DNA from 2 places in the Mesorhizobium sp. RCAM 05104 genome. Region 2 is predicted to be linked to the other one. Evidence: riboswitches for the same ligand, from Rfam matches in the RefSeq annotation. Region 2 holds a riboswitch; the other holds the start of a gene.
The links. A riboswitch is a leader RNA that binds a small molecule or an ion and turns the genes downstream of it on or off. The one in region 2 is predicted to bind thiamine pyrophosphate.
Positions count from the first base shown of each region.

Region 1: linked by a shared signal. The riboswitch ahead of AC56QP_RS29780 (YkoF family thiamine/hydroxymethylpyrimidine-binding protein) and the one ahead of thiC (phosphomethylpyrimidine synthase ThiC) in region 2 are both predicted to bind thiamine pyrophosphate.

Region 1 covers NZ_CM185033.1:6,066,106-6,071,425, forward strand. Annotated here, with positions in the region: gene AC56QP_RS29765 (SDR family oxidoreductase) at 1-353, opposite strand, end outside; gene AC56QP_RS29770 (LysR family transcriptional regulator) at 576-1,496, shown strand; gene AC56QP_RS29775 (putative RiPP precursor) at 1,562-1,657, shown strand; TPP riboswitch at 2,339-2,452, shown strand; gene AC56QP_RS29780 (YkoF family thiamine/hydroxymethylpyrimidine-binding protein) at 2,443-3,051, shown strand; gene AC56QP_RS29785 (ABC transporter permease) at 3,097-3,915, shown strand; gene AC56QP_RS29790 (ABC transporter ATP-binding protein) at 3,912-4,691, shown strand; gene AC56QP_RS29795 (ABC transporter substrate-binding protein) at 4,684-5,320, shown strand, end outside.
Region 2 covers NZ_CM185033.1:2,361,303-2,366,622, reverse strand. Annotated here, with positions in the region: gene thiO (glycine oxidase ThiO) at 1-347, opposite strand, end outside; gene thiC (phosphomethylpyrimidine synthase ThiC) at 344-2,179, opposite strand; TPP riboswitch at 2,282-2,398, opposite strand; partial or broken gene AC56QP_RS11770 (radical SAM protein) at 2,921-3,875, opposite strand; partial or broken gene AC56QP_RS11765 (glutamine synthetase beta-grasp domain-containing protein) at 3,893-4,237, opposite strand; gene gltB (glutamate synthase large subunit) at 4,350-5,320, opposite strand, start outside.

The sequences.
Region 1 (5,320 bases), 3.5 Mb from region 2:
GAGACGATGACGATATGGCCTGATCCCTGCCGCTTCATCGCCGGCAGTGCCGCGTTGATCGTGTAGAGCAGACCCAGGACGTTGATGTCGACCATCTCCCGGTACTCACGGGGGGTGGTGTTCTGGAAGGGGGCAGCGACCCCGACGCCAGCGACGTTGAACAGCATGTCCAGGCGGCCGTAGTGTTCCAGCACACGCCGGACCATGGCGGTGGCTTGTTCCTCGTCGGTAATGTCGGCCTCGATGGTGAGCGCCTCGCCACCGGCATCGCTGATGCGCATGGCCAGGTCATCAAGCCGCTGCCGGCGCCGCGCCGCGATGGCTACGGTGGCTCCTTCTGCCGCCAGCGCCAGCGCGGTGCCGCGCCGATGCCAGAGGACGCGCCGGCCACCAGAGCGATTTTTCCGTTGAGTTTCCGCATGTTCGTTGCTCCTGCTCAGAAGGAGATTCAGATGCGCTCGATGCCGGACCGGTCCTGATCGGATGCCGTTCGAGCGTCTCCGCAAAACTAGGTGACAGACGCCGTGCGGAAAATGCGGTAGAATTTGACGACACTCATTGGAGAATCTACCATAATGCGCGGCAGCGACTATGCGGAACTGAAGGCCTTTGCCACTGTTGTCACGCATGGCAGCTTTGCCCGCGCCGCGGAAGATCTCAGGATTTCCGCGTCAACGCTCAGCCAGACGATCCGTCAGCTCGAAGCGCGGCTTGGCCTGCGGCTGCTCAACCGCACCACCCGCAGCCTGTCGCTAACCGAAGCCGGTGTGCGCCTTCATGCGCGCTTCGCGCCGGCCATGGCCGAGATGGAGGCGGCGGTTGGCGATGCCGTTGCCTTGCGCGACACGCCGGCTGGCGTTCTGCGCGTCCATATGCCGAGCGTTGCCGCTGCCACCTATCTGGAGCCTGTGCTCGGCCGCTTTCACGAGGCATGGCCGGACATCGTCCTCGATTTGACGATCGGCGATGCCGCCATCGACATTGTCGAGGCTGGCTATGATGTCGGCGCGAGACTCGGCGAATTCCTCGAAGCCGACATGGTCGCCGTGGCGCTTGGCGGCAAGCAGCGCCAACTCGCCGTGGCCTCGCCGGACTACATCGCCCGCCACGGATCACCGTCGGCACCGCCGGATTTGCTACAGCATCGCTGCATCAACTGGCGCCGGCCGGGCGGCAGTGGCCTCTACAAATGGGAATTCGCCAGGGAAGGCCAATGGTTCTCGGTCGCGGTCGATGGCCCGCTTGTCGTTTCCAGCCGTGACATGGCGGTTGCCGCCGCGGTGCAGGGGGTCGGCATTGCCTTCTGGGCGGAAGATCTGCTGCGCCCGCTGATCGAGGCCGGCAAACTGGTGCCGCTGCTGGACGACTGGTGCGCGACCTTTCCCGGCTGGTTCCTCTGCTACCAGAAGCAGCACCATACGCCGCCGGCCGTGCGCGCCTTCGTCGATTTCCTGCGGCATGCCAATGCCGGCCGCCAAACCCTGTCTGGCGGTTGACAGTTTGCTGTGCCGCTGGCGAACTGCGGATGCTGATTTGATTTCAGTTTTCTTTCGGAGTGAACATGAAGAGGATCTACGAAAAGCCGGTGCTGGTGAAACGCGAACGACTTTCGGTCGTCACCGCCGTGGGGGCGCTTTTACCCAAACCGGCTGGCTGACAGGCGCGGCTCGACCCTGCTCGGGCGGTTCGTGAGGTCGGACTGGATCGCCGGTCGCAGAATGGTGGCGAGGAAGGCACTGTTTGACCGGACGCCGGAAGATGAATTCGACTGACCCCACCGGTCGTGGAGGGCCGATCAGCGCCATTTTCATGCCGGACCGCTGCTTGCCGGCTCGGTGGAGGCGGGAAACCACATCGGCGCGATCGTCGTGCCTGGCTTCCGGCGGCGACCCACCGACTGCGATGCGGATGCTGGTGGGCGAGGCGGCGCCGGCCTACTGCAAGGGCGCCTTGTCAGGGGCGCCGCAGCCAGGTCAGGCGGCTAGGCCTGCCAACCGGCAGGGCGCCGGTCAGGCGATGGGGAAGCGTGGAGTTCGACCTTGCCGACGGCAGGGTTTTGCATCGCACCTACAGCCGTCTGCTGAAACGGCTCCTGAAAGTGCGAAGTATGTTCGCACGCGCTCCAGTCACGGAAGCGCGCCCGGTAATGCGACTTTTCGGCAAAGTGGAAAGCAAGCCCGGGCAGAGATGATCGTCCGCCGCAGGCCTGTAGCCCACTTGCCACAATTGCTGTCGGCGAGGTGGCGCCGGCGGGCTGCCGTCGGCGCCTGGCGCAATGGTTTTGGCGCAGTACGCTGAAAAAACGGCTTTCCCAATCGCTCGAATGGTGCTTTAACTCCCGCATCCACAGGGGTGCTCCGTACGGTCGGGGCTGAGACGGGGGCGGCAAGCCCACAGACCCTAGAAGCTGATCTGGGTAATACCAGCGGAGCGAGGCGGGCGATGTTTTCAGGCGCACAAATTTCCCTGTATCCCATGGCCGACGATTTCGTCGGCGTCATTCTTGGTGCGCTCGGTGCGCTCGATCCCTATCGCGACAGGCTCAGGATCGAGACCGATGATATCTCGACCTTGCTTGTCGGGCCGCCCGAAGTCCTGTTCCCGGCTCTTCGCGATCTGTTCGTGGCGGCAGCGCGCAGCGGCAAGCATTGCGTCCTGTCGGCGGCCATTTCGCGCGGCTGTCCGGGCGAGCCGGACGATCCGATCTGCCGCTCCGATGCGTTTGACGGACCTGTCGGGCCGCTCGGCCCGCGCAAGGAGGCAGCCATCCGCGCGGTGCGTGAAACCGCTGTCGCTGGCCAGCCGGCGGCAGCGCAGTTCTCGCTCTATGTGATGGGCACCGACGACCACATGGACGAGATCTATGGCTGCATCGATTTCCTGAAGCAGTCCGGCGTCTATGAGCGCTCCAAGAATTTCTGCACCAAATTGCGCGGAGATGCCGGCGCGATCTTCGTGGCGCTGAACGAGGCTTTCTGCCGCTTCGGGCCAGGCGCCGGCCACGTAACCCTCGACGTCACGGTCTCCGCCAACAGCCCCAGCGCTGTCTGAGCCTGCCCGCGCCTGCGCGCGAGCGCCCGTCCAAGGACATCTCCCGTGGTCTCATCGTCGTCCAGCCGCTCGCGTCAACTCGCGGGTCTCTTCGCCAAGGCAGCGCCGGCGGTGATCTCGGTCGGGCTGCTCCTGCTGGCGTGGGAGCTTTGCGCCCGTTATTCCGGCATCAAGCAGACGATACTGCCAGCGCCGTCGCGCGTCTTCGCGCAGGCGATGCTCAATCGCGAAGCGCTGGTCGACAACGCCATCCCCACCATCCGCGCCACGCTACTCGGCTTTGCCTGTTCGCTCAGCGCTGCCTTTGCGCTGTCGATGCTGGTCGACTTTTTCCAGCCGCTGCGGCGCGCGCTGTTTCCCGTGTTCATCATCAGCCAGACGTTGCCGCTGGTCGCCATCGCGCCGCTGGTGGTGCTGTGGTTCGGCTTCGGGCTGATGCCCAAGGTCCTACTGGTGGCGCTGGTCACCTTCTTTCCGATGCTGGTGGCCCTGGTGCAGGGCTACGAGGCGACCGAGGCCGAGATCGGCCAGGTGCTGCGCGCCATGGGGGCAGGGCGCTGGCGCGTCTTCGTGCTGGCGCGGCTGCCTTCGGCGCTGCCCTATTTCTTCGCCGGCTTGAGGATCTCCATCACCTATGCCGTGGTCGGCGCCATCTTCGCCGAATATGCCGGTGCCGCGAAGGGGCTGGGCATCTACATGCTCAATGCCAAGAACAATTTCCGCCCCGATCTGGTGCTGGCCGCCGTCGGCGTCAGCGCCGCGCTCACGCTTATCCTGTTTGGACTGACGGTGCTGCTGCGGCACCTGGCCATGCCCTGGGAACGGGCCGACAGGCAAGCTCAGGGGAAGGGGCCACGGCGATGAGCCGGCTCGAACTGCGGCATGTGCGCAAGGCGTTCGGCGGGCTGGAGGTACTCGCCGACATTTCGCTTCGCGTCGGCGCCGGAGAATTCGTCTCCATCCTTGGTCCTTCGGGCGCCGGCAAGTCGACGCTGTTCCAGCTCCTGACCGGCGCGCAGCACGGCGATGGCGAGATGTTCTTCGACGGCACGCCGCTCGACGATCACGGCAGGCATTTCGCCTTCATGCCGCAACGCGACGCGCTGATGCCATGGCGGCGCATCCTCGACAACGTGACGCTCGGGCTCGAAGTGCAAGGCGTCAGGCGAAAGGCAGCGCGGGCGCGTGTCGCACCGCTCTTTGCCGAATTCGGGCTTGCCGGCTTCGAGCGGCATTTTCCGGCGCAGCTTTCGGGCGGCATGCGCCAGCGTGCAGCGCTGTTGCGCACAGTGGTGCAGGAGCGCGACATGCTGCTGCTCGATGAGCCGTTCGGCGCGCTCGACGCACTGACCCGCACCGCCATGCAGCGCTGGCTGGAGCAGATGTGGGGCCACCACCGCTGGACCGCGCTGCTGATCACCCACGACGTGCGCGAAGCCGTGTTCCTGTCTGACCGCATCTATGTGCTGTCGGCGCGCCCGGCCCGCATCGCCCGTGAAATCAAGGTGCCACTGCCGCGCCCGCGCGGCCTTGGCGGCGATGCCGCGCGGCAGGCGAGCGCGCTCGAAGCCGAGATCCTCGACACCATTCTCAATCCCGAACTCGACCCGCAACCACCCGAAGGATACGATCATGACTGACTTGACGCGCCGCCAGGCCCTGTTGCTGACCCTTGCCACGAGTCTTCCGCTTGTTGCCGGAGCGGGCCGGGCTCAAGCGCAATCGGCGGCGCAAAAGGTCACCGTCGCACTCGACTGGACGGTCAACACCAACCACATCGGGCTGTTTGTCGCACGCGACAAGGGGTTCTACCGCGAGGCCGGCCTCGAGGTCGATATCCTGCCCTACAGCGACACCGGTGCCGGCACACTCGTCGCCGCCCGCGTCGCCGATTTCGGCATCAACGGCACCATCAGCCTCTTCACCCAGAAAACCGCCGGGGCCGACTTGAAGGCCGTCTATGCCGTTGTGCAATCCGAAACCGGTCGAGTGGTCTTCAATGCGGCGCGCGGCGAGATCAAAAGCCCGAGGGACCTTGACGGCTTGACCTATGGCGGCTTCGGCAGCGCCTGGGAAAACGCGCTGATCGGCACCATCATCCGCCACGACGGCGGCAAGGGCAATTTCGAGACGGTGACGCTCGGCACCTCGGCCTATGAAGCGCTGGCCAACGGCTCGGTCGATTTCACGCTCGAGGTCGCGACCTGGGAGGGTGTCGATGCCGAGCTCAAAGGCATCAAGCAGCGCAGCTTCGTCTATGCCGACCATG
Region 2 (5,320 bases):
AGGGCGATTTCATTTTCATCGAGACGCCGATGGCCCGACGTGCGGCTGGCAAATCGGTCGAGCTCGCCCGCATCGCGCGGCGCGGCCAAGACCAGTGTTCCAGCCCGCGTCACCTGGCCGGGCGTTGCCGCATCCCACCAATCAGCGGCATCGCGTCCGAGGTCGAGCACCGGCTGCTCGGCGCTTTCACGCTCGCACCATGGCGCCAGCATGCCGCCGGCGAACCACGACGCATTGCCGCCGAGGGCATGTCTTGTCTCGGCAACTGTCACCGCCGCGCCGCGTGTGGCGAACTCGAAGGCGGCCGTGAGGCCGGCGACGCCGGCCCCTTTGACCAAGACCTTCATGACGGTTCCGGCGCCTCTGGCATGAGCGGTGCGCCGGTCTCGTCAGCAGGTATGTAGAGATCGCCACCCTCGCGGTATTTTGCCGCCATCGCCGCCATGCCCTCCTTCTGTGCCTCGGCGCGGATGTCGTGCGAGATACGCATGGAGCAGAATTTCGGCCCGCACATCGAGCAGAAATGTGCCAGCTTGTGCGCCTCTTTGGGCAAGGTCTGGTCGTGGAAGGAGCGCGCGGTTTCGGGGTCGAGCGACAGGTTGAACTGGTCCTCCCAGCGGAACTCGAAGCGCGCGCGGGAAAGGGCATCATCCCTGACTTTCGCTGCCGGATGGCCCTTCGCCAGGTCGGCGGCATGGGCGGCGATCTTGTAGGTGATCACGCCAATCTTGACGTCGTTGCGATCGGGAAGGCCGAGATGCTCCTTCGGCGTGACGTAACAGAGCATGGCCGTGCCGAACCAGCCGATCATGGCAGCACCAATGCCTGAGGTGATGTGATCGTAGCCCGGCGCGATGTCCGTCGTCAGCGGTCCAAGCGTATAGAACGGCGCTTCGCCGCAGACGGCGAGCTGCTTGTCCATGTTCTGCTTGATCTTGTGCATCGGCACGTGGCCGGGCCCCTCGATCATCACCTGGCAATCTTTCGCCCAGGCGATCTGGGTCAGCTCGCCGAGCGTTTCCAGCTCGGCGAATTGCGCCGCGTCGTTAGCATCGGCAATCGAGCCGGGACGAAGGCCGTCGCCGAGTGAGAAGGACACATCATAGGCGCGGCAGATGTCGCAGATCTCCGCGAAATGCTCGTAGAGGAAGCTTTCCCGGTGATGGTGCAGGCACCATTTGGCCATGATCGACCCGCCGCGTGAGACGATGCCCGTGACCCGGTCAACGGTCAGCGGGATGTAGTGCAGCCGCACGCCGGCATGGATGGTGAAATAGTCGACGCCCTGTTCGGCCTGTTCGATCAGCGTGTCGCGGTAGACCTCCCAGGTCAGGTCCTCGGCGATGCCGCCGACCTTCTCGAGCGCCTGGTAAAGCGGCACCGTGCCGATCGGCACTGGCGCATTGCGCACGATCCAGTCCCGGATGTTGTGGATGTTGCGGCCTGTCGACAGATCCATCACCGTATCGGCGCCCCAGCGGATCGCCCAGACCATTTTCTCGACTTCCTCCGCCATCGAGGAGGTGACCGCCGAGTTACCGATATTGGCATTGATCTTCACCAGGAAATTGCGACCGATGATCATCGGCTCGCTCTCGGGATGATTGATGTTGGCAGGAATGATCGCGCGTCCGCGCGCTACCTCCTCGCGCACGAATTCGGGCGTGACGAAGTCGGGGATCGCGGCGCCGAAGGCCTCGCCGTCGCGCTCAAGTTTGCCACGCAGGATTTCGCGGCCGAGGTTCTCGCGGATGGCGACGAACTCCATTTCGGGCGTGATGATGCCGGCGCGCGCATAGGCAAGCTGTGTCACCGCCTTGCCGGCCTTGGCCCTGAGCGGCCGGTTGCGGACCGGAAATTCCGGTGTCAGGCGCTCGCCAGCGACAAATCCGTTGTCTTCCGGCCGCACGTGGCGACCGTCATAGGCTTCGACATCGCCGCGCGCCGTAATCCATTCATGGCGAAGCCGGGCGAGGCCTTTTTCGATACTGGTTTCGACGGTCGGGTCGGTATAGGGGCCGGACGGATCGTAGACGGTGACGGGCGGTTCGCCCGCCGTCGGATGGACGGAGATTTCGCGCATCGGCACCTTGATGTGCGGATGGAGGACGCCGGATTTGTGGATCTTGCGTGAGGCGGGCAGTGGTCCCGTCGACACGGCGGGGGTGAGGGCATTCATCTTGAGGCTCCTTTGCTCGTGCATTGGAGACCCAGTTCTGTGCCGGAAGGATGAAAAGACGCTTTGGCCGCCTGTTCGAAACAGGACTTCGGGCGTGACTCCCGCAAAGCGCTTGCACCGTCCCTACGCCAGTATGAACTGGATCAGGTTCAACGGGTCACTGCGCCGCGAAAGCCAGCAGTATCTCAGCCCCTTGCCGGGACTCCCCTGGTGAATGCTTGGAATTGAACGGGCCGGCGCTGCTTTGTCAAGCGCATTCGGCTCGCGGCGCTGATCGGCGGCCCATCAAACCGGGCAGAAAGCTCGCGCATGCGTCAGCGACAATCACGCCCCGGAAACCTGGACAGGGATACGGGGATCGCCAAACCTTCGGGGCTTAAAGATCGATCCTTATGATGGTCTCGCCTTCAATCGGCACTAAACGTTTGCGCGTAGATCGCCTCGATCCGACCTGCCGTCGTCATTGGTCAGCGGCGAATTCATTTTCGTGGGCGCGGTTCGACAGATGACCACCAGTGAAGGAAACGGAAGGGCAGACTGGCCAGCCGCGGCATGTCGATAAGGACAGCCACCTGTTGCCGAATCGAGCTGCAGAAAGGCGGTTTCTTCGGCAGGGTCCGTTCGAAAGGATTGCGACCACCACGCTGCCACGGAACGGTCGTCGAGAACATCGCCAAGCTACCCAAGCCGTTAGCGACGAGCGGTAATCCCTTTGGCCTCCGCTCATGCCGATGGCTGTGCTTACGGGGCAACCCGGTCGAGAAATGCATCGAATGCGGCAGCAACAGCGCGAATCACAAAGCGATGCTCCTGCCGCACGCGAATGAAACCCTTTTCGATGTCCACTATCCCGTCCTCGGCCAGCATCGCCAAGCCTTCAGCTGAATCGAGAAAACGGATCGGATCAGATCCGTGACCGGCACAGATTGCCGGCACATCCGCCTCGAGATCGCACATCAGTCTCTCGATGATTGCGGCTCGCACGCGGTCTTCGTCGGTGAGACGGTAGCCCTTTGACGTCGCCAGACGGCCAGCTGCGATGTGCCGGGTGTAAGAATCCCGTGTAACCTCGTTCTGGACGTACCCTTCGCCGACGCGGCCGATAGCCGACGCGCCGAAACCGATCAGGGTTTTGCAGGTGTCGGCCGAGTAACCCAGGAGTTGCGCCGCAGGCGACCGGTTTTCTGCGCCAGTGTAAGCTCATCGTCCGGCAAGGTGAAATGGTCGAGCCCGATCTCTCGGTAGCCGGCGACAACCAGCGTCTCGGCCACGGCCGCAGCCTGTTCGGCGCGGGCAGCGCTGTCCGGCAGTGCTGTCTCCTCGATCTGGCGCTGATTATTTATGAGCGACGGAATGTGCGAATAGCCGAACACCGCAAGCCGGTTGGGGCGCATGGCGACCGCCGCCGTCGCGGTCTGGACGCAGGACTGCACCGTCTGATGCGGGAGACCGAAGATCAGGTCGAAATTGATGCGGCTTACTCCATGCCGGCGCAGCCTTCGACGGCAGCCGCCATTTGCGTCTCACTCTGCACCCGGTTGACCGCTTTTTGAACAACGGGATCGAAGCTCTGCACGCCGAGGCTTGCGCGGTTCACGCCGGCTGCTCCCCAGGCTTCGGCCATCTCGGCCGTGAAGGTGCGCGGATCAATCTCGACCGCAACCGCAGCCGTTTCCCTGAGCGCGAAGCGGTCGCGCGGGACAGTTAGCGTCAGGCCTCGGCCCTCTTCGCGATGCGGCGCAAATCTCGGTTGTATGGCTCGCCCGTCTCCGGCTCGAGAATGTCGCAGTTGATCGTCAGGGTGGACGCCGAGGTGAACGGGTCCATCTGGGCGGTCGTCGGATCGGGCATAAGGGTCATGTCGGACTCGTTGATCGCCTTCCAGCCGGCAATGGACGAGCCGTCAAACATAATGCCGTCAGCAAACGTGTTCTGGTCGGCTGTCGAGGCGTCGACAGTGATATGATGCAACTTGCCGCGCGGGTCGGTGAAACGGAAGTCGAGGTATTGGACGTCGTCATCTTTGATAAACTTAAGCACTGTCTTGGCGGTCTGCATTATGTCTGGCCTCTTCTGCCTGTTAAGATTGCCCTCTGCACTGAGGCCAGGATTGGTGAAGGTGAGCTTAGATCCCGTCCGATCGGAGTAACGGCGCTTTTTGTGGATGTGATCATGGAACGTTTTCTCCACCGCCCATTTTCATGCGCTCCGTATCCTCGAGCGCGCGGCGGTACTCGACCGGCATCACCTTGCGGAACTTCGGCCGGTAGTCCGCCCAGTGATCGAGGATCTCCTTGGCGCGGGCCGAACCGGCGTAGTGCAGATGGCTCGAGATGAGTCGGTAGAGCCGCTCCTCGTCATGCCGCGTCATGTCGCCCGAGACGTCGACCATGCCTTCGTGCATGAGGTCGCCGCCGTGGTGATGCAGCTTCTCCAGCATGTCGTCCTCCTCCAGCACCGGCTGCAGCTCGACCATGGCCATATTGCAGCGCCGGGCGAAATCGCCCTCCTCGTCGAGCACATAAGCGACACCGCCCGACATGCCGGCCGCGAAATTGCGGCCGGTGCCGCCGAGAACGACGACGACGCCTCCGGTCATATATTCGCAGCCGTGATCGCCGACGCCTTCGACGACCGCGATCGCTCCGGAGTTGCGCACCGCGAAGCGTTCGCCGGCGACGCCGTTGAAGTAGCACTCGCCGGAAATCGCACCGTAAAGCACGGTGTTGCCGACGATGATCGACTGATGCGGCACGATCCGCGCGTTCTCCGGCGGCCGCACGATGATGCGTCCACCCGAGAGCCCCTTGCCGACATAGTCGTTCCCGTCACCGACTAGGTCGAAAGTGATGCCGCGGGCGAGAAACGCGCCGAAGGACTGGCCCGCCGTGCCCTTGATGGTCACGTGGATCGTATCGTCCTTCAGCCCTTTATGGCCCCAGCGCTTGGCAAGTGCGCCCGAAAGCATCGCGCCGGCCGAGCGGTCGACGTTCTTGATTTCGGCCTCGAAGGCGACCGGCACCTTGGTCTCCAGCGCGAGCTTCGCCTTCTCGATCAGCCTGCGGTCGAGAATGTCGTCGATCGGATGGTTCTGGCGCTCCGTCCAATAGGTCGCTTCCTTCGGAGCCTCCTCCTTGTGGA